2 linked regions of the Phenylobacterium zucineum HLK1 genome follow. The protein of the gene in region 1 interacts with the protein of each later gene in a pairwise test. Links are inferred from orthologs where the notes say so. Each region holds a gene or a part of one and is shown on either strand. Other genes may lie near its edges. The genes, in order: PHZ_RS09460 and PHZ_RS01170.

The links.
Region 2: the proteins of PHZ_RS09460 (region 1) and PHZ_RS01170 interact in binary tests that used the Escherichia coli proteins (3 or more experiments, as listed by UniProt). The link is inferred for Phenylobacterium zucineum HLK1 from one-to-one orthologs.

What each region holds. Positions count from the first base shown.
Region 1 is NC_011144.1:1,914,331-1,928,935, forward strand. What follows is about bases 7,854-10,621. They hold PHZ_RS09460 (HesB/IscA family protein), read right to left. Parts: upstream 9,552-10,621; coding sequence 9,156-9,551; downstream 7,854-9,155. Other genes in these bases: PHZ_RS09445 (GGDEF domain-containing protein), read left to right, coding at 7,854-7,960; PHZ_RS09450 (enoyl-CoA hydratase/isomerase), read left to right, coding at 8,033-8,833; PHZ_RS09455 (2TM domain-containing protein), read right to left, coding at 8,835-9,107; PHZ_RS09465 (SUF system Fe-S cluster assembly protein), read right to left, coding at 9,551-9,913; PHZ_RS09470 (cysteine desulfurase), read right to left, coding at 9,923-10,621. Outside these bases: PHZ_RS09420 (LPS-assembly protein LptD), read left to right, coding at 1-1,855; PHZ_RS09425 (peptidylprolyl isomerase), read left to right, coding at 1,899-3,251; 4-hydroxythreonine-4-phosphate dehydrogenase PdxA, read left to right, coding at 3,248-4,255; 16S rRNA (adenine(1518)-N(6)/adenine(1519)-N(6))-dimethyltransferase RsmA, read left to right, coding at 4,252-5,109; PHZ_RS09440 (DEAD/DEAH box helicase), read left to right, coding at 5,254-6,795; more of PHZ_RS09445, read left to right, coding at 6,911-7,853; more of PHZ_RS09470, read right to left, coding at 10,622-11,137; Fe-S cluster assembly protein SufD, read right to left, coding at 11,137-12,165; Fe-S cluster assembly ATPase SufC, read right to left, coding at 12,162-12,908; Fe-S cluster assembly protein SufB, read right to left, coding at 12,908-14,377; PHZ_RS09490 (cysteine desulfurase family protein), read right to left, coding at 14,377-14,605. UniProt on the Escherichia coli protein: Is able to transfer iron-sulfur clusters to apo-ferredoxin. Multiple cycles of [2Fe2S] cluster formation and transfer are observed, suggesting that IscA acts catalytically.
Region 2 is NC_011144.1:200,183-214,697, forward strand. What follows is about bases 11,797-14,474. They hold PHZ_RS01170 (2Fe-2S iron-sulfur cluster-binding protein), read left to right. Parts: upstream 11,797-12,814; coding sequence 12,815-13,135; downstream 13,136-14,474. Other genes in these bases: PHZ_RS01165 (NAD(P)/FAD-dependent oxidoreductase), read left to right, coding at 11,797-12,791; PHZ_RS01175 (hypothetical protein), read right to left, coding at 13,392-13,838; PHZ_RS21400 (LytTR family DNA-binding domain-containing protein), read right to left, coding at 13,977-14,474. In the rest of the region: N-acetylmuramate/N-acetylglucosamine kinase AmgK, read right to left, coding at 1-1,057; tRNA (adenosine(37)-N6)-threonylcarbamoyltransferase complex ATPase subunit type 1 TsaE, read right to left, coding at 1,041-1,517; PHZ_RS01115 (GNAT family N-acetyltransferase), read right to left, coding at 1,514-2,386; PHZ_RS01120 (CoA-acylating methylmalonate-semialdehyde dehydrogenase), read left to right, coding at 2,489-3,985; PHZ_RS01125 (hypothetical protein), read right to left, coding at 4,120-4,653; cell division protein ZapE, read left to right, coding at 4,746-5,876; PHZ_RS01135 (trypsin-like serine peptidase), read left to right, coding at 6,070-7,005; PHZ_RS01140 (LysR substrate-binding domain-containing protein), read right to left, coding at 7,028-7,912; sdhC (succinate dehydrogenase, cytochrome b556 subunit), read left to right, coding at 8,096-8,503; sdhD (succinate dehydrogenase, hydrophobic membrane anchor protein), read left to right, coding at 8,503-8,889; sdhA (succinate dehydrogenase flavoprotein subunit), read left to right, coding at 8,898-10,685; PHZ_RS01160 (succinate dehydrogenase iron-sulfur subunit), read left to right, coding at 10,711-11,493; more of PHZ_RS01165, read left to right, coding at 11,562-11,796; more of PHZ_RS21400, read right to left, coding at 14,475-14,515. UniProt on the Escherichia coli protein: Ferredoxin are iron-sulfur proteins that transfer electrons in a wide variety of metabolic reactions. Although the function of this ferredoxin is unknown it is probable that it has a role as a cellular electron transfer protein.

The sequences.
Region 1 (14,605 bases):
CTACACGCCGTGCGAGATCTGCGCGGCGGACGGCACGCCCAAGAAGCCCACCTGGTCGATCGCCGCCGACAAGGTGGTCCAGGACAAGAAGCGGCGGATCGTCTACTACCGCCACGCTCGCTTCCGCCTGTTCGGCGCCTCGGTGCTCTACCTGCCGCTGTTCTGGCACGCCGACCCGCAGGCCGGCCGCTCGTCGGGGTTCCTGACCCCCAAGGCCTCGTTCTCGGACCGTCGCGGCTTCTCGTACGAGCAGCCCTATTACCAGGTGATCTCGCCCTCGGCGGACATGATCATCAGTCCGCAGATCAACACCAAGATCGCGCCGTTCCTGAACGGCCAGGTGCGCAAGCGCTTCTACTCGGGCGATGTCGACGTGCGGTTCGGCTACACCCACGCCCGCGACTTCGACGGCCAAGGCAACGAGATCGTCGGCACCCGCACCGACCGCAGCTACATCCTCGGCCGCGGCAGCTTCGAGATCGATGAGAAGTGGCGGTGGGGCTTCACGGCCGAACGGACCTCGGACGACCTGATCTTCGACAAGTACGAGGTGGGCCGGGTCTACGTCAGCCGCGGCCCCTACGTCGCCGACGACCGGCGGCTGATCAGCCAGGTCTACGCCATCCGCCAGGACGAACGATCGTACTTCTCGGCGGCGGCCATGACGATCCAGGGGCTGCGCCCAGAGTTCGCCCCGGGCGACCAGGTGGCCCGGGGCGAGAACGACAGGGTGTTCCCGGTCATCGGACCGCTGGTGGAGGGGCACTATGAGCTGCCCGGCATGGTCGCCGGCGGGCGCCTGCGGGTGCACACCAGCGCCGTCGTGCTCAGCCGCGAGCAGTCCCAGTTCTTCCCCGAGCAGCGCCTGCCCGGGATCGACAGCGCCCGCCTGACCGGCGAGGTGGACTGGCGGCGCACCTTCACCTCGGCGGCCGGCGTGCGCCTCTCGCCGTTCGTGAACCTGCGCGCCGACGCCTACCGCATCCAGGACATCCTGACCGGCGTCGGCTCGGCCACCCGCAAGGACGAGCTCGGCCGGGGCCTGGCCACCGTCGGCCTCGACCTGACCTATCCTTTCTTCAAGCGCTCGGGCGACGCCACCATCGTCGTGGAGCCTGTGGTGCAGCTGGCCGCCTCTCCGGACGCCAAGCAGGTGGTGATCGGCGAGGATCCGGTCACGGGCGAGCCGATCTACCTGAACGAGGACAGCGTCGCCTTCGAGTTCGACGAGACGACCCTCTTCCGGCCCAACAAGTTCCCCGGCTACGACCTCTACGAGGACGGGGTCCGCCTGAACGTCGCCGGCCGCGCCTCGGTGCTCTGGGACGATGGGCGGCGGGCCAACCTGCTGGTCGGCCGGGCCTTCCGCACGGAGGAGAACCGGGTGTTCTCCGAGCGCTCGGGCCTGCGCAGCGAGTCCTCGGACTGGATCGTGGCCGCCGACGCCCAGCCGGTCCGCGGGCTGTCGATGTTCGCCCGCGCCCGCCTCGACAGCGACGACTTCGACATCCACCGCCTGGAGGCCGGCGCCAACGTCTACAACCGCTACGGCAACGGCTTCGTCCGCTACCTCACCGACGACTTCGACATCACCGGCCGCAAGCGCGAGAACCTGGACCTCGGCGGCGAGGTCTACGTCGGCAAGAACTGGGGCGTCAGCTTCTACGGCAACCGCGACCTCAACGAGGACGCATGGGTGATCCGGGACCTGGGCGTCTTCTACCGGGACGACTGCATCCGGGTGGATGTGGTCTATCGCCGCGAAGACACGATCATCGGCCGTCTGCTACCCAGTGAGTCCGTCTCGGTGCGCCTAACGCTCGCCACATTGGGCGGAACATCTGATGGCAGGTAGAATGCCAGGCGGACTGCGCCCTACGAAGGAAACGATCTCGTCCATGAAGTCTCTTGTCACGGGCCCTGCGGCGCGGAGCGCGGCGATCGCCTGCGCCCTGCTCGCGGCAGGCTCGCCGCTGCCCGTCCTCGCCCAGGCGCCGACCCAGAGCCAGCCCGCCCCCGCGGCGCCGGCCCAGCCTGAGCCCGAGGCGGCGGCCCAACCGGCCGGCATCTCGGAATCGGTCGCCGCCGTCGTCAACGACGAGATCATCTCGACCTATGACCTCGCCCAGCGGATGCGGCTGCTGATCGCCACCTCCGGCGTCCAGCCCACCGAACAGACCCTGCCCCAGTTCCAGCGCGAGGCCCTGGTCTCGCTGGTCGACGAGCGCCTGCAGTTCCAGGAGCTCCGCCGCGTCGAGCGCGAGCAGAAGATCGACATCGTCGCCACCGACGAGGAGGTGGACGAGGAGATCGCCGACATGGCGCGGCAGAACAACATGACGCGGGAGCAGTTCCTGAGCTTCCTCGGCGCGCGGGGCATCGGGGTCGACACCCTGCGCCAGCAGATCCGCGCGCAGGTCAGCTGGGCCCGCTGGATCCGCGGCCGCTACGGCTCGCGCCTGCGCATCGGCGACGACCAGATCGCGGCCACCCAGGCGCGGCTCGAGGCGGCCGCCGCCAAGCCGCAGTACCAGATCTCTGAAGTGCTGATCGACGCCAGCCGCGTCGGCGGCATGCAGCAGGCCATGCAGGGCGCCCAGCAGCTCGTGGCCCAGATGCAGCAGGGCGCGCCCTTCCCGGCCGTCGCCCGCCAGTTCTCGGCCCTGCCCACCGCCGCCGCGGGCGGCGACGCGGGCTGGATCAGCCAGGGCGAGATGCCGACCGAGGTCGAGCAGGTGCTGGAGCAGATGCGCCCCGGCCAGCTCTCCCAGCCCATCCCGGTCCGGGACGGCGTCTACATCGTCTATCTGCGCGACAAGCGCGCGGGCGGCGGGGCGACCCTCGTCAACCTCAAGCAGGCGGCCGTGCCGCTCGCCCAGGGCGCCGACGAGGCCGAGGCCCGCGCCAAGCTCGAGGCCCTGCGGCCGAAGATCACCAGCTGCGAGACCCTGGAACAGGCCGCCGCGGGCGTCGAAGGCGTCGTGGCCGGCGACCTTGGCGAGGCCGAGGTCGCCGATCTCGCGCCCGCCTTCCGCCAGGCCGCCGAGACCCTCCAGATCGGCCAGGTGTCGGAGCCCATCCGGACCAACGCCGGGCTGCATCTCGTGGCCGTCTGCGGCCGCCGCGCCGCCGGCGAGGCGCAGGTGGACCGCGAGCAGATCGAAAACCGCCTCTACGGCCAGCAGCTCTCGATGATCGCCCGGCGGTACATGCGCGACCTGCGCAACTCGGCCACCATCGAGACGCGGTGAGGCCGGCACCGCTCGCCCTCACCCTCGGGGATCCCGCGGGCATCGGCCCCGAGATCGTCGTCAAGGCGTGGCGGGCGTTGCGGGCCGAGGGGCAGGCTTTCGTCGTCGTCGGCGACGCCCAGGCGCTCGCCTCGGCGCCCGCCGGGGGCGCAGGCCTCGTTCGGACGATCCAGTCGCCAGACGAGGCCGCACGCGTCTTCCCCGAGGCGCTGCCGGTGCTGGACCTGCCGCTGAAGGCGCCCGTGGTCGCCGGACAGGCCTCGCCCGCCGCCGCGCCGGCCGTCATCCGCTGGATCGAGACCGCCGTCGGGCTCGCGCTCTCGAAGACCGTTTCGGGCGTGGTCACCGCGCCGATCGCCAAGGCCCCGCTCTATGAGGCCGGCTTCCGCTTCCCCGGCCACACCGAGTTCCTCGGTGAGCTCACCGCCTCCGCGCCGCTCGACGGCGCCCGCGGCCCGGTGATGATGCTGACCGCCGCCGACCTGCGCGTCGCTCTCGTCACGGTCCACGAGCCGCTGGCCAGGGTCCCGGCCTCGCTTTCGGTGGAGAGGATCGTCCATACCGGCCTCGTCACCGCCCAGTCGCTGGCGCGCGACTTCGGGATCGCCGCCCCCCGCCTGGCCGTCGCCGGCCTCAATCCGCACGCCGGGGAAGACGGCGGCATCGGCCGCGAGGAGATCGAGATCATCGGTCCGGCCGTCCGGGCCCTCCACGACGCCGGCGTCGACGTCCGCGGACCCTACCCCTCAGACAGCCTGTTCCCCGCCGAGATGCGCCAGCGGTACGACGCGGCGCTCTGCATGTACCACGACCAGGCCCTGATCCCGGTGAAGATGCTCGACTTCTGGGGCGGGGTGAACGTCACGCTCGGCCTGCCGATCGTTCGCACCTCGCCCGACCACGGCACGGCGTTCGACATCGCCGGCCGGGGGATCGCGCGGCCGGACAGCCTGATCGCCGCGGTCCGGCTCGCCGCCGACATCGCTCGTCGCCGCCCGGCATGAGCCTGGAGACCCTGCCCACCCTGCGCGAGGCGCTGGAGGCGCACGGCCTGTGGGCCAAGAAGGCGTTCGGCCAGCACTTCCTCCTCGATCTCAACATCACCCGCAAGATCGCGCGCCTGGCGCAGGTGGGCGACGGCGACGTGGTGATCGAGGTGGGCCCGGGCCCCGGCGGCCTGACCCGCGCTCTGCTGGAGACCGGCGCCCGGGTCATCGCCGTCGAGAAGGACGAACGCTTCCGGCCGCTGCTGCAGGAGGTGGCCGACGCCGCCCCGCATCTCACCCTGGTCTTCGGGGATGCGTTGACGGCCGACGAGGCGGCGCTGTCGGCCGGCCGGCCCGCGCACCTCGTCTCGAACCTGCCCTACAACGTCGGCACGCCGCTGCTCATCAAGTGGCTGACCGGCCCCTGGACGCCGGCGTCGCTGACCCTGATGTTCCAGAAGGAGGTCGCCGACCGGATCACGGCGGCGCCGGGCGAAGACGCCTACGGCCGGCTGGCGGTGATCGCCCAGGCCACCGCGGACGCCCGGCCGGTGATGGACGTCCCGGCCCGCGCCTTCACCCCGCCGCCGAAGGTGGAATCGGCCGTGGTCCGCCTCGAGCCGCGGGCCGCCCGCCCCTCGCCCGAGCGCCTGGACGCCCTGCAGAAGGTCACCGCCGCCGCCTTCGGTCAGCGCCGCAAGATGCTCCGCTCCAGCCTCAAGGCCCTGGGGGGCGAGCCGCTCATCACGGCCGCGGGCCTGGACCCGGCCGCCCGCGCCGAGGTCGTGCCGGTGGCGGGTTTCCTGGCGCTCGCCGACGCCTGGCTGGCGCGGCGCGAAGCCCCGGCGACGGCCGCTCCTCGTGGACGCTGAAGCCTGTTCGATGAACCACTGTGACGGTCCGCGCGTTGACTTGCAGCCGTCGCACCGTATGTTCCGCGCGCGCGGCGATGTCCGCCTGCGCCGCAGCGTTGCGCCTGGCTGCTTCCTCGGCCGGCGCCGCACCACCGGTAACTGATGACCGAATTTTCCGATCTTGGGCTATCGCCCGCGACCCTGAAGGCCGTCGCCGAGACGGGCTACACCACCGCTACGCCGATCCAAGCCGAAGCCATTCCCATGGCGCTGCAGGGCCGCGACGTCCTGGGCATCGCCCAGACCGGCACCGGCAAGACGGCGGCTTTCACCCTGCCGATGATCGACCGGCTGGCCGCCGGCCGCGCCAAGGCGCGCATGCCGCGGGCCCTCGTCATCGCCCCCACCCGCGAGCTCGCGGACCAGGTCTCGGCCTCGTTCGAGAAGTACGCCATGGGTCAGAAGCTGACCTGGGCGCTGCTGATCGGCGGCGTCTCGTTCAAGGACCAGGAACAGAAGCTGGACCGCGGCGTCGACGTGCTGATCGCCACGCCCGGCCGCCTCCTCGACCACTTCGAGCGGGGCAAGCTGCTGATGACCGGCGTGCAGATCATGGTGGTCGACGAAGCCGACCGCATGCTCGACATGGGCTTCATCCCGGACCTCGAGCGCATCTTCAAGCTGACCCCCGCCAAGAAGCAGACGCTGTTCTTCTCGGCCACCATGCCGCCCGAGATCACGCGCCTCACCAAGCAGTTCCTGAACGATCCGGTGCGGATCGAGGCCTCGCGCCCGGCCACCACGGCCGAGACCATCACCCAGTACCTCGTCCGCATCCCCAGCGCCGATCCGAAGGCCAAGCGGACCGCGCTGCGCGAGCTGATCGGTCGCGCCGAGATCAACAACGGCATCGTCTTCTGCAACCGCAAGACGGAAGTCGACATCGTCGCCAAGTCGCTGAAGAAGCACGGCTTCGACGCCGCGGCGATCCACGGCGACCTCGACCAGGCCACCCGCATGCGGACGCTTGAGAGCTTCCGCAACGGCGAGCTGAAGCTGCTCTGCGCCTCGGACGTGGCCGCCCGGGGGCTCGACATTCCCGCCGTCAGCCACGTCTTCAACTTCGACGTGCCGCACCACGCCGACGACTACGTCCACCGGATCGGCCGCACCGGCCGCGCGGGCCGGACGGGCGAGGCGTTCATGATCGTCACGCCGGCCGACTCCAAGAACCTGGACAAGGTCCTGAAGCTGATCGGCAAGACTCCCGAAGAGGTCAGCCTCGACCTCGACTGGGCGAACATCAAGGACGAGCCCCGCCCTGGGCGGGGACGCGAACGCGGCGGCCGCGAGCGCAAGCGCAAGCCGCGCGAGGCCCGCGAACCGCGGCCGAGGCGCGAGAAGGCCGAGGCGGCGCCCGCGCCGGCTGCAGAGCCGGCGGCCCAGCCCCAGCCCGCACCCCGGCCCGCACGCGAGCGCCCCGCCGAGGAGTCCCGCCCCGCCCGGGCCGAACGTCCCGCGCGCGAACGGCCTGAACGTGAACGGTCGGAACGTGAACGGCCCCAACGCGAGCGCCCCGAGCGCGAGCGTGCGGAGGCCCAGGACCGCCGCCGCGGCCGCGACGACGGCGACCGGGTCGTGGGCTTCGGCTCCGACGTGCCGGCGTTCCTGCAGCGTCCGCCGCCGCGCTCGACCAAGGATTGAGATCTTCCGATCCGGCCGCGCCCGTCTTAACCGGGCGTTTGCCCGTCCTGGCCTAGGCTTCCCGCCGGCCGATGATGCGTCTCCAGGCTCATCGGCGGGGAACTGAAGGCGGACCATGTCTTCCGACGTCGAAACATCGCTCCGGGGCCCGAAGGCCTACGCGCTGGCCCGCAAGGCGATCGAGGCCATGGAAGCGCACCAGGTCTGGCCGACCGCGCTCAACTTCGAGCTCTGGGTGCACTACGTCGCGGCCAAGGATTCCGCCCTGGCCACCGAGATCGACCATCTGATCGAGGCCGGCGAACCGTTCACCGATGCGGTGGGCGAGCAGCTGGCCGCCCAGTTCCTGCCCAAGGCCAAGCTGAACGGCGAGATCCTCGAGGCGGGTCAGACCCTGTCGAAGGAACTGGACAGCGTCTCGCGCGCCATCGAATCCGCCCGCGAGACCTCCGAGGCCTACGGCCAGCAGCTGGCCAGCGCCAGCGAGTCGCTCGACGGCGAGGACGCCCAGGCGATCAAGTCGATGGTCGAGACCCTGACTGTCGCCACGCGCAAGGTGCGGGAGGAGAACCATGCGCTGGAAAGCCAGCTGCAGGACACGACCGCCGAACTCGGCCGCCTGCGCGAGCACCTGGAGCAGGTGCGCCGCGACGCGATGACCGACGCCCTTTCGGGGCTGGCCAACCGCAAGGCCTTCGACGAGGCGCTGGAGCGGGCCTGCGACCAGGGCGAACAGGGCGGCCCGGTGACCCTGGCGGTCATCGACATCGACCATTTCAAGAGCTTCAACGACACCTGGGGCCACCAGACGGGCGACCAGGTGATCCGCTACGTAGCCAGCGTGATCCAGCGCTGCAGCCCCGCCCCGCGGGTTTCGGCGCGCTACGGCGGCGAGGAGTTCGCCATCATCTTCCCCGGCGAGAGCGCCCGGGACTCGCTGGCGGTCCTGGAGGCTGTGCGCGAGGAGGTCTCGTCCCGCATCCTCAAGCGCCGCTCGACCAACGAGGACCTCGGGGCGATCACGATCTCGGCCGGCATCGCCGAGCGCAAGCCGGGGGAAAGCCCCGCCAGCCTCGTCGAGCGCGCCGACAGCGCCCTCTACGCCTCCAAGCGCGGCGGCCGCAACCGCACCTCCTGCGCCGATCCGATCGCCGCGGCGGCCTGACGCCGCGCGTTTTCCCTTGGCTGACGCCGGGGTATCCTCCGTTCAATCGGCCCGAACGCGAGGGAGGAAGCGATGGACGGCGCTCAAGCGGCCAGCAAGGTGAAGACCGAGGTCCAGGACGGCGTGGGGGTGATCACCCTCTCCGACCCTTCGACGCTGAACGCCGCCGGCATGGAGCTGATGGGCGACCTGGTCGGCGCCTTCCAGGCGATGGTCGACGACGACGCCGTCCGCGCCATCGTGATCACGGGCGAAGGCCGCGGCTTCTGCTCGGGTGCGAACCTGTCGGGCGGCCCAAACCGCGTGTCGGATTCCGGCAAGGGCCCGAACCAGGCGCTGCTGAAAGTCTACAATCCCTTCGTCACCCAGCTCCGCCGGTCGCCCAAGCCGGTCGTGGCGGCGGTGAACGGCGTGGCCGCCGGCGTCGGCGTCTCTCTGGCGCTGGCCTGCGATCTCGCGGTGGCGGGAGAGAGCGCCTACTTCCTGCTGGCGTTCCGGCGGATCGGCCTGGTTCCCGACGGCGGCGCCACCTGGCTGCTGCCGCGCCTCGTGGGCAAGGCCCGCGCCATGGAGCTGATGCTGCTGGGCGAGAAGCTGCCGGCCAAGACCGCCGCCGAATGGGGCCTGATCAACAAGTGCGTTCCGGACGCCGAGGTGATGGCGGCGGCGATGGAGTACGCCAAGGCGCTGGCGACCGGGCCGGCCTCGCTGGGCATGACCCGCAACCTCGTCTGGGATGCGCTGGACGCCCCCTGGCACCTGCAGCTCGAGGCCGAGGCCTATGCGCAGGGCGACGCCGGCCGCACCGAGGACGCGCGCGAGGGCGTCATGGCGTTCATCCAGAAGCGGCCCACGGCGTTCAAGGGGCGCTGAGCTAGCGCTTCTGGCGCAGCTTCTCCAGCTCGGCCTCGATCATCCGGTCGCGCACGCCCTCGCCGTCGAAATAGACGACGGCCCCGTGCGCGACGAGGCCCAGGCCCCAGCCGAACATCGGCCACTGGACCCACCAGTCGCCGGGCGATGTGAGGATGTTGATGAGCGCCAGGCCCGCGTTGACGATGGCGTAGGCCATCAGGTGCGTGCGGAAGCCCAGCTTCATGTCCGCCCGGCGCACGGCCAGGCGGCGGAGTTCGGCGTCGTCGGTCATGATCGCTTCCCCGTCGTCGTGACGGGAGCATAACGCCGATACGGAACGCTAATCCAGCTTGGCCGGCTGGATGGTCACGCTCTCGCCGCAGCCGCAGGCGTCGGTCTCGTTGGGATTGTGGAACACGAACTTGGCCGAGAGCTTGCTGACTTCGTAGTCGATCTCGGAACCGATCAGGAACAGGACGGCCTTGGGCTCGACCAGGATGGTCACGCCCTTGTCCTCGACCACCTCGTCCATCGGATCGGCTGTCTCTGCGTATTCGAGGACGTATTCCTGGCCGGCGCAGCCGCCGTTCTTCACGCCCACGCGCAGGCCGGCGTAGGGCTTATCCGCCTTACCCATGATTTCGCGCACGCGCTCGGCCGCCCGCTCGGTGAGCGTGACCACCTTGGGACGCGGACGCCGCTGGCGCGGCTGGGGGGTGACTTCGAGGTTCGCCATCAGAACATGTTCAGCTGCAGCTTGGCCTCGTCCGACATGCGCGAGGGGTCCCACGGCGGATCGAACACCAGCTCGACCTTGCACGACTTGATGTCGTCGATCTCCATGACCGCGTCCTCGACCCACCCCGGCATCTCGCCCGCCACGGGGCAGCCCGGCGCCGTCAGGGTCATGTCGATGGCCACGTCCTTGTCGTCCGAGACGTCGACCTTGTAGATGAGCCCCAGCTCGTAGATGTCGACCGGGATCTCAGGGTCATAGACCGTCTTCAGCTTCTCGATCAGCTGGTCCGTCAGCCGGTCGAGCTCCGCCTGGGAGAGCGGCGTCGTGGCCGTGGTTTCGATGGAAGCGCCGTCATCCATGTCCGTACTCTAGGCGAAGAAGGCTTGCGTCTTGGTGAGGGCGTCGACGAACGCGTCCGCCTCGGCCTCGGTGTTATATAGGGCGAAGGAGGCCCGGGCGCTCGACGTCACCCCGAAACGCCGCATGAGCGGCTCGGCGCAGTGGGTCCCGGCCCGCACCGCCACCCCGTAGCGATCGAGGATCTGGGCCACGTCGTGGGCGTGCGCGCCCTCCATGGTGAACGAGAGGACGGCGCCCTTCCCCGGCGCCTCGCCGATCACCTTCAGCCAGTTGGCGCCGGCCAGGCGTTCGCGGACCCGCTGGTACAGGCGGTGCTCGTGCTCGGCGATGGCGATCCGGTCCTGGGCCGAGAGCCAGTCGATCGCCGCGCCCAGGCCGATGGCCTCCAGGATCGGCGGCGTGCCGGCTTCGAAGCGGTGCGGCGGGTCGGCGTAGGTGATCTCGTCCAGCGTGACCGTGCCGATCATCTCGCCGCCGCCCTGGTAGGGCGGAAGCTGCGCCAGGAGCTCGGCCTTGCCGTAGAGGACGCCGATGCCCGTGGGGCCGTACAGCTTGTGGCCCGAGAAGACGTAGAAGTCGGCGTCGATGTCCTTCACGTCCACCGGCTTGTGGACGATGGCCTGGCAGCCGTCGAACAGCACCAGGGCGCCGGCCTCGTGCGCCATGCGCGCCAGGTCCTTGGCCGGGTTGATGGTCCCCAGCACATTGGACATGTGGGAGAGCGCAACCACCCGGGTCCGGGGGCCCAGCAGGCCCTGGTAGGCCGCGAGGTCGAGCGAGCCGTCGTCCAGCACCGGGACCCACTTCAGCACCGCGCCGCAGCGGTCGCGCAGGAAGTGCCAGGGGACGATGTTGGCGTGGTGCTCCATCTCGGAGAGCACGATCTCGTCGCCCGGCTGCAGCCGCGCGGCCAGGCCCGAGGCCACCAGGTTCACCGCCTCGGTGCCGCCCTTGGTGAAGACGATCTCGCCCTCGGCGGCGCCGATGAACGCGGCCGCCTTGCGCCGGGCGGCCTCATAGGCGTCGGTCGTCTCGTTGGCCAGGGTGTGCAGGCCGCGGTGGACGTTGGCGTAGGAGTGCTCCATCGCCCGCGTCATGGCCTCGATCACCGCCCGAGGCTTCTGGGCCGAGGCGGCGCTATCGAGATAGACCAGCGGCTTGCCATGCACCTGCCGCTGCAGGATCGGGAACTCGGCGCGGACCTGTTCGGCGTCGAAGGCCATCAGGCGCCCCTCAGACGCGCGGCGACCCACGCGGCGGCGACATCGCGGGCGGGCGCAAACGCCACCCGGTCGACCACCTCGCCCACAAAGGCCTCCGTCAGCATGGCCCGGGCCTCCGCCTCGGGGATGCCCCGCTGGCGGGCGTAGAACAGCGCGTCCTCGTCCAGGGCCCCTACCGTATTGCCGTGGGCGCAGGAGACGTCGTCGGCGTAGATCTCGAGCTCGGGCTTGGCGTCCACCTCGGCCCGGTCCGAGACGATGAGCGCGTGGTGGCCCATGCGCGCGTCGGTGCCGTCGGCGCCCTCGGCGACCACGATGCGGCCCTGGAAGACGCCGCGCGCCTGGTCGCGCACGACGCCCTTGGTCAGCTGCTCGGTGCGGCCGTCGCGGCCGGCATGGGTGACGATCGTCGTCAGGTCGGCGTGCGCCTTGCCCTCCAGAAGGTAGACGCCGTCGAGGCGGACGATCGCTTTCTGCCCTGGGTGATGCACGCCGGTCTCCAGGCGCTGGCGGCGGGCGCCGGTCGTGAAGACGTTCTGGGCGAACTGTCCGCCGGACGTGATCCGCACCTCGGCCTGGGTCACGTTGACCGCCTCGGGGTGGTCGTCCGCGACGACGATCCGCTCGACCGAGGCTCCGGCGGCGAGGTGGAAGTCGAACGCGGTGTGGGCCAGCGAGGCGTCGTCGCTGTCGTGGCTCTCCAGCAGGCGCAGGGTCGCGCCCTCGCCCACCCGCACCTCCACCTGGGAGGCGTGGGCGCCGGCGCCCTGGGCGGCGATCCGCAGCCGCACGGTCCGGAGCTGGCCGGCCGGCACGTCGATCTCGGCCCGGCCGCCGTTGGCCAGGATGTGGACCGCATCCGCCTCGATCGCGTCGAACGGGCCCGGAGGCGGCTCCCCGGCGTAGGGTGCCGACGGATCGGGCACCTGGCGGATCAGGCCGCGCAGGTCGGTCCAGCGCCAGTCCTCGTCGCGCTTCCCGGGAAGCGCCGAGGCGTCGCGGGCGCGTATGGCGAGGGCGACGCTCAAGCGGCCCTCGCGTACTTGTCGTAGCCCTCGCGCTCCAGCTCCAGCGCCAGCTCAGGGCCGCCCGAGGCGACGATCCGGCCGGCCGAGAGCACGTGCACGCGGTCGGGTTTGATGTAGTCCAGGAGGCGCTGGTAGTGGGTGATCACCAGCATCGCACGGTCCGGGCCGCGCATCGCGTTCACCCCGTCGGCGACGATGCGCAGTGCGTCGATGTCGAGGCCGGAGTCGGTCTCGTCCAGGATGAGGAAACGCGGCGAAAGCATCGCCATTTGAAGGATTTCCATCCGCTTCTTCTCACCACCGGAGAAGCCGACGTTGAGCGCTCGCTTCATCATGTCGAAGTCGATCTTCAGCTCGGCGGCCTTGGTCCTGGCCAGCTTCAGGAACTCGGGCGCGCTGATCTCGTCCTCGCCGCGGGCCTTGCGCTGGGCGTTCAGCGCCGTGCGGATGAAGGTCAGCGCCGGCACGCCGGGGATCTCCAGCGGGTACTGGAACGACAGGAACACGCCCTTGGCGGCGCGCTCGTTGGGCTCCAGCGCCAGCAGGTCCTCGCCGTCCAGCGTCGCCGACCCGGCGGTGACCTCGTAGCCCTCGCGGCCCGTCAGCACGTAGGACAGCGTCGACTTGCCGGCCCCGTTCGGCCCCATGATGGCGTGCACCTCGCCGGCGGGCACCTCGAGCGAGAGGCCCTTGAGGATCTCCTTGTCCTCGACCGCGGCGTGCAGGTTCTTCACGGACAACATCAGCCGACACTTCCTTCCAGCGAAATGGCCACCAGCTTCTGGGCCTCGACGGCGAACTCCATCGGGAGCTCCTGCAGCACGTCCCTGACGAAGCCGTTCACGAGCAGCTGCACCGCCTCCTCCTGGGAAAGGCCGCGCTGCATGGCGTAGAAGAGCTGGTCCTCGGAGAGGCGCGTGGTGGTCGCCTCGTGCTCGAACACCGCCTGGCCGTTGCGCGCCTCGATGTAGGGCACCGTGTGGGCCGCGCAGCGCTTGCCGATGAGCAGGCTGTCGCACTGGGTGAAGTTGCGCGCGCCCTTGGCCTTCGGGTGCGCCGAGACGAGCCCGCGGTAGGTGTTGCTGCTCTTCCCGGCGCTGATGCCCTTCGAGATGATCCGCGAGCGCGTGTTCGCGCCCAGGTGGATCATCTTGGTGCCGGTGTCGGCCTGTTGGCGGCCGTTGGTGATGGCGATCGAGTAGAACTCGCCGACGCTCCCGTTCCCGCGCAGCACGCAGGAGGGGTACTTCCAGGTGATGGACGAGCCGGTCTCGACCTGGGTCCACGACACCTTCGAGCGGTCGCCGCGGCAGTCGGCCCGCTTGGTCACGAAGTTGTAGATGCCGCCCTTCCCGGTCTCGGGATCGCCCGGATACCAGTTCTGGACGGTGGAGTACTTGATCTCGGCGTCGTCCATGGCGACCAGCTCGACCACGGCGGCGTGCAGCTGGTTCTCGTCGCGCATGGGGGCCGTGCAGCCCTCCAGGTACGAGACGTAGGATCCGGCGTCGGCGATGATCAGCGTCCGCTCGAACTGGCCCGAGTTCTCGGCGTTGATCCGGAAATAGGTGGACAGCTCCATCGGGCAGCGCACGCCCGGCGGCACGTAGACGAAGCTGCCGTCCGAGAAGACCGCCGAGTTCAGGCAGGCGAAGTAGTTGTCGCTGACCGGCACCACGGAGCCCAGGTAGCGGCGCACCAGGTCGCCATGGTCGCGGATCGCCTCGCTCATCGAGCAGAAGATGACGCCCGCGGCGGCCAGCTCCTTCTTGAACGTGGTCACGACCGAGACGCTGTCGAACACCGCGTCCACAGCGTAGCGCGGCGCGCCCTCGACCCCCGCCAGGACCTCCTGCTCCCTCAGCGGGATGCCCAGCTTCTTGTAGGTCTCGAGCAGCTCGGGATCGACCTCGTCGAGGCTCTTCGGCCCGGCCTTCTGCTTCGGCGCGGCGTAGTAGTGGGCGTCCTGGTAGTCGATACGCGGGAAGCTGACCTTCGCCCACGCCGGCTCCTCCAGCGCCTGCCAGCGGCGGAAGGCCTCCAGCCGCCATTCCAGCATCCACTCCGGCTCGTCCTTCTTGGCCGAGATGAAGCGGACGATGTCTTCGTTCAGGCCCTTGGGCGCGAACTCCTGGTCGATCTCGGTGATGAAGCCGTGCTTGTACTTCTCGAGACTCTGGACCTGCTCGACGGTCTGCTTGACGGCGGCCATCAGGCGACCTCCTTCCGGCGCGCGGCGAACCGCTGATAGGCCTCGAACCACACGTCGGCGAACCTGTTCCAGTCGGCCTCCGTGGTGTTCCAGCCGCCGCTGACGCGAATGGCGCAGGACGCGAGGTCGCCCTGGTCCATGGCGACGAGCACATGGCTCGCCTTCACCTTGCCCGACGAGCAGGCCGAGCCTGCGCTCACCATCACCCCGGCCAGATCGAGGGCGATC
Region 2 (14,515 bases), 1.7 Mb from region 1 along the record:
CGGCGAGCTCGGGATCCTGCAGGTTGCGCTCCAGGTAGCGCCAGGTGCGCGGCATGAAGGCCTTGTACTGCGGCCGCCCCAGCAGCGCCTGCCGGGCGAACACCCGGCCGAGGATGCGCGCGGCGTTGGAGGCGGCCAGCGCCCGATACTCGAAAAGGAACCGGCTGGCGTCGAGATCCGGCCGGGCCCGCAGGTAGCGCTCCAGCATGACGGCTTCGAGCTCGGGCGAGACGTCGCGGCGGGCGTCCTGCAGCAGGTGCAGGAGATCCCAGGCCGGATGGGCCTTCAGGGCGTCCTGGAAATCGAGCAGGCCGACGCGCGCGGCTCCCGCGCGCTCGGGAAGCCAGAGCAGGTTCTGGGCGTGGAAGTCGCGGTGGGTGAAGACCGAGGCGCCGGCCTCGCCCCAGACCCAGACCGGCGCCCACAGGGCCTCCCATTCCGCCACCGCCTCGGGGCCGAACTCCGGCAGGCCGGCGAACCTCGGCCAGAACTCGAGGAAGGTGTCGGTGGCGACCTTGAGCGCCAGCGCGTCGTAGGTGAGCAGCGGCCACGCGCAGCCGTCGGCGCGCAGCACGTCCGGCGGCGGTTCGGCCTGCATGGCGACCTGCACATCGACGGCCGCCTCGTAGAGCGGCGCCTCGGCCTGCCCCTGGGCGATCAGGGTGGCGAACAGGCCATCGCCGAGGTCCTCCAGCACCGCGAGGCCGGCCTCGACGTCGTGGGCCAGGATCTGCGGCGCCGAGAGACCGCGCTCGCGCAGGAAGGCGGCGGTGGTGACGAAGGCGGCCACCGAGCCAGCCGCCAGGCGCGCGGCCGCGTTGTAGCCGAGCGCCCGGCGCTCCTCCGGCGTGGCCCTGGGCGGGCAGACCACGCTCTCCAGCGCCGGCGGCTGGTCCATGAAGATGAACGTCCGGCCGTCGGGGGCGAACAGGCGCTCGTAGCTGCGCGTCGAGGCGTCGCCGCCCAGCGGCTGGCGGCGCGCCTGGCCGAAGCCGGCGGCGCGCAGGAACCCGGCCTTCAGGGCCTCGCGGTCCGAGATGTCAGGCGCGGAACTCAAGCCCTCGTCCTTCCCAGGCGCCATGCGGTGTGAGCCGCACGCGCCTGCCGTCTGCGTCGTCTTCCGAGAGCGCGATCTCTACATCGAGTCGGTCGGGCGGGAGGCGGCCCTCCAGCCGCTCGGGCCATTCGACCACCGCCGCGCCCTCGTCCAGCGCCTCGTCCAGACCGATCTCATAGGCCTCGTCCGGGTTCGAGAGGCGATAGAGGTCGAAGTGGGCGACCTTCAGTCGCGGGCCCTCGTAGAACTGCACCAGGGTGAAGGTGGGCGAGGGGACGTCCTCGGCCGGCGTCGTCAGCGCCCGCACCAGGGCCCGGGCCAGGGTGGACTTGCCGGCCCCCAGCGGCCCGGAGAGGCAGACCGCCTCGCCCGGCTTCAGCCCGGCCGCGATCGCCGCGCCCAGCCGCGCCGTGGCCGCCTCGTCGTCGAGGCGGAACTCGCCCTCGGCCGCGAGGATCATGCGAAGGCCCGGTCCGGATCGGCGGGAAGGATCCCCTCGACGTGCGCCTTGAGCGCCAGCGTCGCCTCGGCGGGATCCCCGGCCAGGCGTTCGGGCGCGACGGGATGGCCGACCGTCAGGTCGAAGCGGCGCCCGCGCTTGTTCAGCAGCTCGTGGAAGAGGGTGATGTCGCGCAGCTCCTGCGAGAGCCCGTGGAAGAAGTGGAACAGCGTCGACCAGGGGCCCGCCACGTGGACCGGCACGACGGGCGCCTCGTACTTCCGGGCCAGCGAGACCGCCGACGGCGCCCAGGGCGGATCGGCGAGCCCCCCGTCGGGCTGCCGGCGCGCCAGCCGGCCGGCTGGGAAGATCACCAGGCACCGCTCGGCCTCCATCGCCTCGCGGGTCAGCTGCAGGGTCAGGCGCGTGCGCTCGCGGGTGCGCTTGCCCTCGACCCATTCCACGGGGATCAGCACCTCCTCGAAGCCGGGGCAGACCCGGTGGGCGTCGGCGTTGGCGTAGAAGCAGATGTCGGGGCGCAGGGCCTTCAGCGCGTCGTAGACGGCCACGCCGTCGGCGATGCCGGTGGGGTGGTTGCAGACCACGATCGCCCGGCCCTGCGCGGGCACGCGGTCGAGTCCGCTGGCCGCCACCTGCACCGACAGCAGCTCGGAGACGTGCTCCAGGGCCGCGCGGCCGGGGAGCGGGGCGATCGCGTCGGCCATCCGCCGCGCCTTGCCGTAGTCCAGCAGGGCGTAGAGCAGCGGGCGCAGCACGGGCCAGGCGGCCGAGCCCGACAGCTTCGGCGCGCGCTCGGCGATCAGGGCGTCCACGATGTGGTCGGCGCCCCTCGGGCGCGCCAGGGCCGGGGCGTGGCTCAACGCGGTCATGGGCGGAACATGCGCCGCCGTCCCGCTCGCGGGCAAGCGCCGGGCGGCGCCTCCCGCAACGGAAGCTAGGCGCTCCGGGGCGTTGGGCGTAGAACGCCGGCCATGCGAGACATCACCCATTTCATCGACGGCGCGCCCGTTGCAGGCCAGTCCGGCCGCTTCGGCGACGTGTTCAACCCCAACACCGGCGAGGTGCAGGCCCGCGTCGCCCTGGCGACCGAGGCCGAGCTCGACAAGGCGGTCCAGTCGGCGCTGCGGGCGCAGCAGACCTGGGCCCTGGTCAATCCGCAGCGGCGCGCCCGGGTCATGTTCGAGTTCAAGCGGCTGGTGGAAGCCCGCATGGACGAGCTGGCCGAGATCCTGTCGTCCGAGCACGGCAAGGTGATCGCCGACTCCAAGGGCGACATCCAGCGCGGCCTGGAGGTCATCGAGTTCGCCTGCGGCATCCCGCACGTGCTGAAGGGCGAGTACACCGAGGGCGCGGGCCCCGGGATCGACGTCTATTCGATGCGCCAGCCGCTGGGCGTCTGCGCGGGGATCACCCCGTTCAACTTCCCGGCCATGATCCCGATGTGGATGTTCGGCATCGCCATCGCGACGGGCAACAGCTTCATCCTGAAGCCGTCGGAGAAGGATCCGACGGTGCCGGTGCGCCTGGCCGAGCTGATGATGGAGGCCGGCGCGCCCGCGGGCGTGCTGAACGTCGTGCACGGCGACAAGGTCGCGGTGGACGCCATCCTCGACCACGCCGACATCAAGGCGGTGAGCTTCGTGGGCTCGTCCGACATCGCCCACTACGTCTACAGCCGCGGCACGGCTGCGGGTAAGCGGGTCCAGGCCATGGGCGGGGCCAAGAACCACGGCATCATCCTGCCCGACGCCGACCTGGAGCAGGCGACCAAGGACCTGATCGGCGCCGCCTACGGCTCGGCCGGCGAGCGCTGCATGGCCCTGCCGGTGGTCGTGCCGGTGGGCAGGAAGACCGCCGACGAGCTGCGCGAGCGCGTGCTGGCCGAGATCGACACCCTGAAGGTCGGCCTATCGACCGACCCCGCCGCGCAGTACGGCCCGGTGGTGTCGGAGGCCCACAAGAAGCGGGTCAGCGACTACATCCAGATGGGCGCGGACGAAGGCGCCGAGCTGGTCGTCGACGGCCGCGGCTTCAGCCTGCAGGGCTATGAGAAGGGCTACTTCATCGGCCCCAGCCTGTTCGACCAGGTGAAGCCTTCGATGAAGACCTACCAGGAAGAGATCTTCGGGCCCGTCCTGCAGATCGTGCGGGCCGAGAGCTTCGAGGAGGCCCTGCGCCTGCCGTCAGAGCACCAGTACGGCAACGGCGTGGCGATCTTCACCCGCAACGGCCGGGCCGCGCGCGAGTTCGCCTCCCGCGTCAACGTCGGCATGGTCGGGATCAACGTGCCGATCCCGGTGCCGGTGGCCTACCACACCTTCGGCGGCTGGAAGCGCAGCGCCTTCGGCGACACCAACCAGCACGGCATGGAAGGGGTGAAGTTCTACACCAAGGTGAAGACGATCACCGCCCGCTGGCCGGAAGGCGCCGTCGAGGACAGCGCCTTCGTCATCCCGACGATGAAGTAGCGCCCAGCAGCGTCGGCTCCCCCTCGGGGGAGCTGTCGCGAAGCGAACGAGGGGGCTTCGTCCGCGCGGTTCGGCGGCGGAAGCCCCCTCAAACCCATTTCGGGCCGCCTCCCCCGAAGGGGAGGACGCCGTCCCTACGTCCGGCGGCTGACGATGTCCTTGTTGTGGGCGCGGGTCTTGGCGCCCTGGCCGCGCTCCAGCTCGGTGCGGCCGGGACGGTTGTTGTTGGTGGACGAGAACACCGTCCCCTCGTCGGCCGGGTCGCCCCAGTCCTGCTGGGGATTGTCCTCCTGGCCCAGCTTGTGGACGTCGACATTGGCGGGCGTGCCGGCCCCCAGGTCGCCGCGCACGTCGCCCATGCCCGCCTCGTCGCGGCCCAGGTCGGGGTCGAGGCCCCAGCCGTCCCGCCGCTGGCCCTCGGCTCCAGCCTCTTCACCCGCGGCCGCGATGTCGCTGTCGCCGAACTCGGCCTGGCTTGGCCGGTCGGCGTTGGTGGCGCCGTCGAGGTCGCCCTCAAAGCTGCGCTGCTCGGGATTGGTGGCGGTCTGGAACCTGTTCGGGTCGCGCTGCTCGTCCATCTCGCGCGCGCCCAGGCCGCCGCCCTGCATGCGGGCCCGATTCGCCTCGGCCTGGCTGGGGCTGAAGTTGCGGTCGTCTTGGTCGGCCATGGTCGGGGCTCCTTCTTGCTTCCCTTCCTGAACCCCGTGGCGAAGCGGCCGTTCCTTGCGCCGGCCGTCGCCGGCCGCTAGGCGAGGACCCGATGCCGTCCGCGCTGCAAGCCGCCTACGACGCCCGCCTCGCCGAAGGCGTGATCCGCCCGGACCCGGCCCAGGCCGCCGCCCTGGCCGCCCTCGTCCGCCTGGAGGGGGAGCTGGCGGACGCCCAGCCCGCCTCGGGGCTCAAGGCCCTGTTCCGCAAGCGCGCGCCCGAGAGCCGGCGGGGGGTCTACCTCGTGGGGCCCGTGGGCCGGGGAAAGTCCATGCTGATGGACCTCTTCTTCGAGACCGCCCCGGTCGAGAAGCGGCGGCGCACGCACTTCCACGTCTTCATGGGCGAGGTCCACCGGCTGATCGACGCCTGGCGCAAGGGCGATCCCGCCGCCCGCAAGGCGCGCTTCGGCCAGTCGAAGGGGGACGATCCGATCCCGCCCGTGGCCGACGTGGTCGCCGAGCGGGCGAGCCTGCTCTGCTTCGACGAGTTCCAGGTCACCGACATCGCCGACGCCATGATCCTGGGCCGGCTGTTCGAGGCGCTGTTCGATCGCGGCGTGACCCTGGTGGCCACCTCGAACCGGCTGCCCGACCAGCTCTACAAGGACGGCATCAACCGCCAGCTCTTCCTGCCGTTCATCGAGCTCCTGAAGTCCAAGGTGGAGGTGGTCTCGGTGGCGGGGCCGCACGACTACCGGCTGGACCGGCTGCGGGCCGCGGGCGTCTGGTTCTCGCCCATCGACCCGGACAACGAGCGGTCCTTCGACCGGCTGTGGCGCGAGATGCTGGGGCCCGAGGACGAGGACGAGCTGGGTGAGACGCTGGAGGTGCTGGGCCGGCGGATCACCTTCCCGAACGCCTCGGGCGGGCTGCTGCGGGCCTCGTTCGGCAGTCTCTGCTCGGTGGCCCTGGGCCCCAACGACTACCTAGCGCTCGCCGAGCGCTTCCACACCGTCTTCCTGGAGGGCGTGCCGAGGCTCACCCCCGCCCGGCGCGAGGAGGCCCGCCGCTTCGTGATCCTGATCGACGCCCTCTACGAGGCGAAGACCAAGCTGATCGTGCTGGCCGAGGCCGAGCCCGTGAAGTTGTATCCCGAGGGGGACGGCGCCTTCGAATTCGAGCGCACGGCCTCGCGCCTGCAGGAGATGCGATCGGCCGACTGGCTGAAGGACAGCGCCTGACGCAGGTGTTCGCCCTGCGCCCTTCTGTCGCGGCGGCGGGCCCTTACGTTTTCGTGAGTAATTGCGGGCTGCGACGATTTGACGGCCTGCGATCACGTCTTCGCGTACAGCTATAGAAAGCAGCGTTATTCGCTCTATCTCTAATTCAAGGACCGCGGGATCTACTCGCGGCATGATGTCGGGGAGCGGGCGAGTGTTCGATACGGCCGTCGAGTTCATCCAGGCCACGGTGCAGCTGGAGCAGCCGACCGCCTCGGGCCAGCGCACCGTCGGGACCGGGTTCCTGATCTCGTCGGTGGACGCCTCGGGCGCGCCGCGGACCGTGCTCGTCACCGCCCATCACGTGCTCGACGGCATGGCCGCGCCGATCGCCGCCATCGGCTACCGCACCGCCGCCCACGACGGCGGCTGGACCTACAGCCCCGCGCCGCTACGCATCCGCGACGACGCCGGCGAGCCGCTGTGGACCCGCCACCCCGCGCAGGACGTGGCGGCCCTGGTCGTCGAGGCGCCGCCCGAGTTCGCCAAGGCGGCGATCCCGGCGGGCTACCTGGCCGCGGAGGGGGCGCTGGAGCGGCAGGGTTTCGGCCCCGGCGATGAGCTGATCGTCCTGGGCTTCCCCCGCGGCCTGGCGGCGAACAACGCCGGCTTCCCCATCCTCCGCTCGGGGCGCATCGCCTCCTATCCCCTGACCTCCAAGGCCTCGCCGACCTTCCTCCTCGACTTCTCGGTCTTCCCCGGGAACTCCGGCGGGCCGGTCTTCGCCCCGGGCGGGACGGGAACGGCGCGGATCAAGGCCTCCGGCGCGCCGCGGCCGGTGGTGGCGGGCCTGCTGACCCAGCAGGTCGAGTTCAACAGCGAGCGTCTGGAGATCGGCGTCGTCACCCACGCCCGCTACATCGTCGAGACGCTCAGGCTGATGCAGCACGGGATCGCGCCCGCCGTGGAGGCGCCGGCGCCCGAGGTCGCGGGCGCCACGCCGGTGGTCGAGACCCCCGAGCGGCGCTCGCCGGTGGGGCGGGCGATCGAGGCGCTCGGCCGCCTGTTCGACCGCGCCGTCTTCGCCCTGCGCGACGCCGGGGCGGGCCTGATCGCGCGACTGTCGGGCGGCGCGCCGGCGCAGGCCTGAACCTCCGCGCCTCGGGCGTTCGTCAGGCGCTCTTCAGGGCCGCCACCAGCTCGCGCGCGTAGGGGCGCAGCTCGTCTTCGGCCCGGACGACGATGCGCAGTTCGCGCAGGGCCCAGTCGTCGGCCAGGGCCACGACGCCCAGCGACATGGTCCGCGCGGCCCGCGCGGCGGTGGTCTCGGGCACCACGCCGACGCCCACGCCGCACTCCACCAGCCGGCAGACGGCGTCGAAGCTGCGCAGCTGCACCCGCAGCTTGAGCGGGCGGCCCTCGCGGACGGCCTTGGCGGTGAGGAACCGCTGCAGCGAGCTGGACCGCTCAAGGCCCACGAAGTCGAAGTCCAGCACCTCGGCGAAGCCCACGCTCTTGCGCGCCGCGAGCGGGTGATCCTTCGCCGTCACCACCACGAACCGGTCCGAGCGGAAGGGATAGGTCTGCAGCCGGCCGACCTCGACCGTGCCGGCGACGATGCCGATGTCGCCGACGCCCTCGGCGATCAGGCCGACGATCTCGTCCGACAGGCGCTCCTCCAGGTCGACGCTGACGTGCGGATGGTCGGCCAGGAACCCCGACAGGGTCTCGGGCAGGAATTCGGTGAGCGCGTTGGTGTTGGCCAGCACCTTCACCTCGCCCGAGAGGCCGCCGGCGTAGGCGGACAGATCCTCGCGCATCCGCGCCTGCTGGGCCAGCATGGCGCGGGCGTGCTTCAGCAGCATCCGCCCGGCGGGGGTGGGGCTGACGCCCTGGCGCGAGCGCGAGAGCAGGGGCGCGCCGAGCGCGGCCTCCATGTTGCGGATCCGGGTCGAGGCGGCGGCCAGCGCCAGCGCGCTCCGCTCGGCGCCGGCGGTGATGGACCCTGCGTCAACCACCTCGCAGAACAGCCTCAGGTCGGTGAAATCGAACCGCATCCTTCGCACCTCGCGAAGGAAAGCTACAGGAAAGACGGATTGTGCAGAAGCCCGCCATGGGAAAACTTCGGCGGTCGCGAAGGATGCGAGGCTGCGCCCGCCTTTCGTTGACACCCGACGAGGCAGGCCTACAACCGGACCGGCTTCGGACGCTGGGTTTCGGAGAGTGGGACGGACGGCACGATGGCTGAGGTAACGAGGGTGGTTCGCGAGCGGCCGACGTCGCCGCATACGACGATCTGGCGGTGGCACCTGACCATGGCCACCTCGATCCTGCACCGGATCACCGGGGTGGCGCTCTACGGCGGCGCGCTGATCGCGGCGGCCTGGGCGCTGTCGCTGGCCGGCGGGCCCGAGACCTACGCCGCCTTCAAGGGCGTGATGGGCTCGTTCCTCGGCAAGCTCGCGCTGTTCGGCCTGACGCTGGCGGGCTTCTACCACCTGGGGAACGGCGTCCGGCACCTGACCTGGGACCTGGGGCACGGCTTCGACCTGAAGAGCGCCAACGCCTCGGCGGTGGGCGTCATCGCCTTCGCCGTCGCCGCCACCCTGGCGGTGTGGGTGATCGCCGGCATGACGGGAGCCCTCTGATGTCCAGCTTCCGCACCCCTCTTTCGCGGGCCAAGGGCCTGGGCTCGGCCAAGCACGGCGTCGGCCACTGGATCGGCGAGCGCGTCAGCGCCGCGGCCCTGATCCCGCTGACCCTGTGGGCCGTCTACGCCGTCATCCGCCTGGCGGCGCTGGACTACTACGGCGCGGTCGCCTGGATCTCGACGCCGCTGAACATGACGCTGATGGTCCTGACGCTGGCGTTCAGCTTCTGGCACATGCACGCCGGCCTGCGGGTGGTCGTCGAGGACTACATCCACAAGACCCTGAGCAAGGCCGCGCTCCTGCTCCTCAACTTCTTCGTCTGCGGACTGGCCGGCGCGCTCGCCGTCTTCTCCGTGCTGAAGGTCGCGCTGGGAGGCGCGTGAGACACCCCATGGCCGCTTACGAATTCATCGACCACAAGTTCGACGTCGTCGTCGTCGGCGCCGGCGGCTCGGGCCTGCGGGCCGCGCTCGGCTGCGCCCAGGCGGGCCTGAAGACCGCCTGCATCACCAAGGTGTTCCCGACCCGCTCGCACACGGTCGCCGCCCAGGGCGGGATCTCCGCTTCGCTGGGCAACATGGGCGAGGACGACTGGCGCTGGCACATGTACGACACCGTCAAGGGGTCGGACTGGCTTGGCGACCAGGACGCCATCGAATACCTCTGCCGCAACGCGCCGGCGGCGGTGTACGAGCTCGAGCACTGGGGCGTCCCGTTCAGCCGCACGGCCGACGGCAAGATCTACCAGCGCGCCTTCGGCGGCATGACCCGCAACTTCGGCGAGGCCCCGATCCAGCGCACCTGCGCGGCGGCCGACCGGACCGGCCACGCCATGCTGCACACCATGTACGGCCAGTCGCTGGCCCACGACACCGAGTTCTTCATCGAGTTCTTCGCCCTCGACCTGATCATGGACGAGGGCGTCTGCCGGGGCGTCACCGCCTGGAAGCTGGACGACGGCACCCTGCACCGGTTCCAGGCCCAGATGGTCATCCTGGCCACCGGCGGCTACGGCCGGGCCTACTTCTCCTGCACCAGCGCCCACACCTGCACCGGCGACGGCGGCGGCATGGCGCTGCGCGCCGGCCTGCCGCTGCAGGACATGGAGTTCGTCCAGTTTCACCCCACGGGGATCTACGGCGCCGGCTGCCTGATCACCGAAGGCGCGAGAGGCGAGGGCGGCTACCTGACCAACTCCGAGGGCGAGCGGTTCATGGAGCGCTATGCGCCGACCGTGAAGGACCTCGCGCCGCGGGACATGGTCAGCCGGGCCATGACCATCGAGATCCGCGAGGGCCGCGGCGTCGGTCCGAACAAGGACCACATCTTCCTGCACCTGGATCACCTGGATCCGAAGATCCTGGCCGAACGTCTTCCGGGGATCTCGGAAAGCGCCAAGATCTTCGCAGGCGTCGACGTGACCAAGGAGCCGATCCCGGTCCTGCCGACCGTCCACTACAACATGGGCGGCATCCCGACGAACTTCTACTCGGAGGTGGTGACCAAGGCCGGCAAGAATCCGGACCAGGTGGTGCCGGGGCTGATGGCGGTGGGCGAGGCGGCCTGCGTCTCGGTGCACGGCGCCAACCGGCTCGGCTCGAACAGCCTGATCGACCTCGTGGTGTTCGGCCGCTCGGCGGCCCTTCGCGCGGCCGACGTCCTGACCCCGGGCGCCAGCCAGCCCGAGCTGAAGGACCACATGACCGACGGCCACCTGGCCCGGTTCGACCGCTTCCGCCACGCGGCGGGCGAGGTTCCGACCGCCGAGCTGCGGCTCGAGATGCAGCGGGCCATGCAGGAGGACGCCGCCGTCTTCCGCACCGGCGAGAGCCTGACGTCGGGCGTCAAGCGCCTGCAGGCGGTGCACGACAAGCGCAAGCACATCCGCGTCACCGACCGCAGCATGATCTGGAACTCGGACCTCATGGAGACCCTGGAGTTCGACAACCTGGTCGGCCAGGCGGCGGTGACGGTGAACGGGGCGGCCAACCGCACCGAGAGCCGCGGCGCCCACGCCCGCGAGGATTTCCCCGACCGCGACGACAAGAAGTGGATGAAGCACACCCTGGCCTGGTTCGACGACAAGACCGGGAAGGTGAAGCTGGACGACCGTCCGGTGCACAACTTCACCATGTCCAACGACATCGCCTACATCCCGCCGAAGGCGCGGGTGTACTAAGGCCAGCCCCAGGAAGACCCGCCCGATGGCCGAGATCCGCCTGCCCAAGAACTCCCGCGTCACCCAGGGCCGCCACCACCCGGCGCCCGCCGGCGCGGCCCGCACCAAGACCTTCAAGGTCTACCGCTACGACCCGGACGACGCGGCCAACCCGCGCTGGGACACCTACGAGGTGGACGTGGACGCCTGCGGCCCGATGGTCCTGGACGTCCTGATCCATATCAAGAACACCATGGACCCGACGCTGACCTTCCGGCGCTCGTGCCGGGAGGGCGTCTGCGGCTCGTGCGCCATGAACATCGGCGGCCGCAACACGCTCGCCTGCACCCACGGCTGGGAGGAGGTCCCCGGCCAGGCCGTGCAGATCAGCCCGCTGCCGCACATGCCGGTGGTCAAGGACCTGGTCCCGGACCTGACCCTGTTCTACGCCCAGTACGCCTCGATCGAGCCCTGGCTGCACACCAAGACCCCCGAGCCGCAGACCGAGTGGGCGCAGAGCCCCGAGGACCGCGAGAAGCTGGACGGCCTCTACGAGTGCATCCTGTGCGCCTGCTGCTCCACGAGCTGCCCCAGCTACTGGTGGAACCAGGAGAAGTACCTGGGGCCTGCCGCCCTGCTGCACGCCTACCGATGGATCATCGACTCGCGCGACGAGGCCACCGGCGAGCGCCTGGACGAGCTGGAGGATCCCTTCAAGCTCTACCGCTGCCACACCATCATGAACTGCGCCCAGGTCTGTCCTAAGGGTCTCAACCCAGCCAAGGCCATCGGGGAAATCAAGAAGCTGCTGGTGGACCGGGTCGTCTGACGCCCGGGGCCGCCGGGTTCCGGCGGGGAAAAGTTGACGGGGCCGTCACTTTTGGGCATCGAGGTTCCATGAGCGACGCTACGGCGCATGTGGTGATCCTGGGCGCGGGCCATGCCGGCGGCACGGCCGCCGCGCTGCTGCGCCAGTACGGCCACGAGGGCCCCATCACCCTGGTGGGCGAGGAGCCGATCCCGCCCTACCAGCGCCCGCCGCTCTCCAAGGCCTGGCTGAAGGGCGAGGCCGACGCCGACTCCCTGGCCCTCAAGCCCCTGGAGTTCTACGCCGAGCACGGAATCGACTTCCGCCCGGGCGTGAAGGCGGTGCAGCTCAAGCGCAGCGACCGCACCGTCGTCCTCTCCGACGGCTCGACCCTCGCCTACGACGTCCTGATCATCGCCACCGGCGCCCGGCCCATCGCCCTGCCGATCCCCGGCGCCGACCTGGCCGGCGTCATGTTCCTGCGCACCGCCGCCGACGCCGAACAGCTCAAGGCCGCCGTCGGACCGGGCAAGCGCCTGGCCGTGGTGGGCGGCGGCTACATCGGGCTGGAGGTCGCCGCCTCGGGCAGGGCCCTGGGCGCCGAGGTCACCGTGCTGGAGCGCGAGCCGCGCCTGCTGGCCCGGGTCGCCTGCCCCGAGCTCTCCACCTTCTTCCGCGAATACCACGAGAAGCACGGCGTCACGTTCGAGCTGGGCTGCAGCGTCACCGGCTTCGAGGGCGAGGCCGGCCGCGTCACCGGCGTCACCCTGGCCGACGGCCGCACGATCGCCTGCGACGCCGCGGTGGTCGGCGTGGGCGCGGCCCCCAACGACGAGATCGCCGCCGACGCGGGCCTCGAGACCGCCCGCGGCGTGGTGGTCGACCTCGACGCGCGGACCTCGGACCCGGCCGTCTTCGCCATCGGCGACGTCGCCCACCGGCCGATGCCGATCTACGACCGGATGTTCCGGATGGAGAGCGTGCCCAACGCCCTGGAGCAGGCCAAGCAGGCCGCCGCCGCCATCACCGGCCGCCCCCGCCCGCCGGGCGAGTGCCCCTGGCAGTGGTCGGACCAGTACGACCTGAAGCTGCAGATCGCCGGCTACCCCTTCGACGCCGACCAGATCGTGGTGCGGGGCGACCCGGCCACGGCGAAGTTCGCCGTCTTCCACCTGAAGGGGAGCCAGGTGCAGGCCGTCGAGGCGATCAACGCCCCGCCCGAATTCATGATGGGCAAGCAGCTCATCGCGAACCGCAAGCCGGTGGACCCCGCAAGGCTTGCCGACCCCACGATTTCCATGAAAGAGGTCGCCGCTTAAGCGAGCGGCTCACGAGGAGCGCCATGGCCAAGATCACCTACATCGAGCACGACGGCACCGAACACGTCATCGACGTGAAGCCCGGGCTCTCGGTCATGGAAGGCGCGGTGAAGAACAACATCCCGGGCATCGACGCCGACTGCGGCGGCGCCTGCGCCTGCGCCACCTGCCACGTCTATGTGGACGAGGCGTTCCTGGCCAAGACGGGCACGCGCTCGGCCATGGAGGAGTCGATGCTCGACTTCGCCGAGGGCGTCGAGGAGAACAGCCGCCTGTCGTGCCAGATCAAGGTCACCGACGACCTGGACGGCCTCGTCGTCCGCATGCCCGAGAGCCAGCACTAGGGAAGACGCGGCAGGCCCCGCTTGGGTCCCCCGGATCAGCCTTCGGCTGACCGTGGGATGACGAAGGGGGGTGCGGCCCCCCAACAGCTCGTCATCCTCCGGTCGCCCGGCAGGGCGATCCGGGGGACCCATGCTGCGCGGGCGGCCCCGCCGGGCCCCGCTGCGCGGGGCTCAAGACGCGGAAGACGAGGCAGGCCCCGCTTGGGTCCCCCGGACCAGCCTTCGGCTGACCGTGGGATGACGAAGGGGGGCGCGCTTATCGACGCTCGGGCGTGCGCTGCGGGCGTCGCTGCGCCACCATCGGGTGCAGGAGGCCGCCGTGGTAGGCGACGAGCCCGCACATCCGGTCCGCCGCGCCCGACAGCACGGCGTCATAGGCCACGTCGCCCTCGCGGGATCCCACGATCATCCGGACGTTCCGGCCGGTGACCGTCAGGCTTCGCACGATGACGGGCGCCGTGCGCACGGGGGTCAGCGTTCCGGCGTAGCGCCCGTCCAGCCGGCCGAGGGTCAGGAGGCCGAAGCTCGGGACGCCGCCCACGTCCATGTAGAAGTCCCACAGCCCGGACAGATCCGGTTCGCCGGCCGCGCCTGAAGGCTCCTGGGCGCACGTCGTCTTCAGGACCGTGGCGTCCTGGGCATGGGCGGCGAGAGGGAGGGCGGCCGCGAGCATGACGGCGCAGGCGAAAAGTCGGTGACGCATCGGATCTCCGGGAGAGCTGGCTAGGGGCTCCCCTCTCGAACAGCTCGCCGCCCGCGGACAACCGCCCGATCCGCCAATGTCATTCGCGCGCCCGGAATTTTCGGCGACGCCACAGGCGGCCCTCTGGGGGGAACGCCCTCAGGCGCTGCCCGGCCCCAGGCCCGCGCGGACCGCCGCGAGATAGGTCCTGCCGACCGGGACGGTCAGGCCCCCCGTCAGCTCGATCAGCGTCCGGTCGCCCTCGCGGCGCAATCCGCGGACCTCCCGGCGCGCGACCCACCAGCGCCGGTGCGCCTGAAGGCCGAGCTGCGGCGGCAGGATCTGCATGGCTTCGCTGAGCTGCATGGAGATGAGGGTCGACCCCCGCCGGGTGTGGACCATCAGGTAGTGGTCCTGGGCCTCGAGGGCCAACAGGTCCCGCCCCAGCCGCTCGGGCACGCGCGCGAAGAACCGGTCGGCGGCCCCGTCCTCCGCCGGCGGCGCCGGCCTGCGGGGCGCCAGAGACGGCCACAAGGCAAGCGCGGCGATGACCAGCTGGACCGACGCGACCGAGAGATAGAGCGACGCCAGGCGTCCCGGCGGGGTCGAGCGCGCGAACACGACCTCGAGCGCCCAGGCCGTGACGAACATCATCGGCACGGTCGAGACCGCCCCCAGGACGATGACGGCGGCGACGG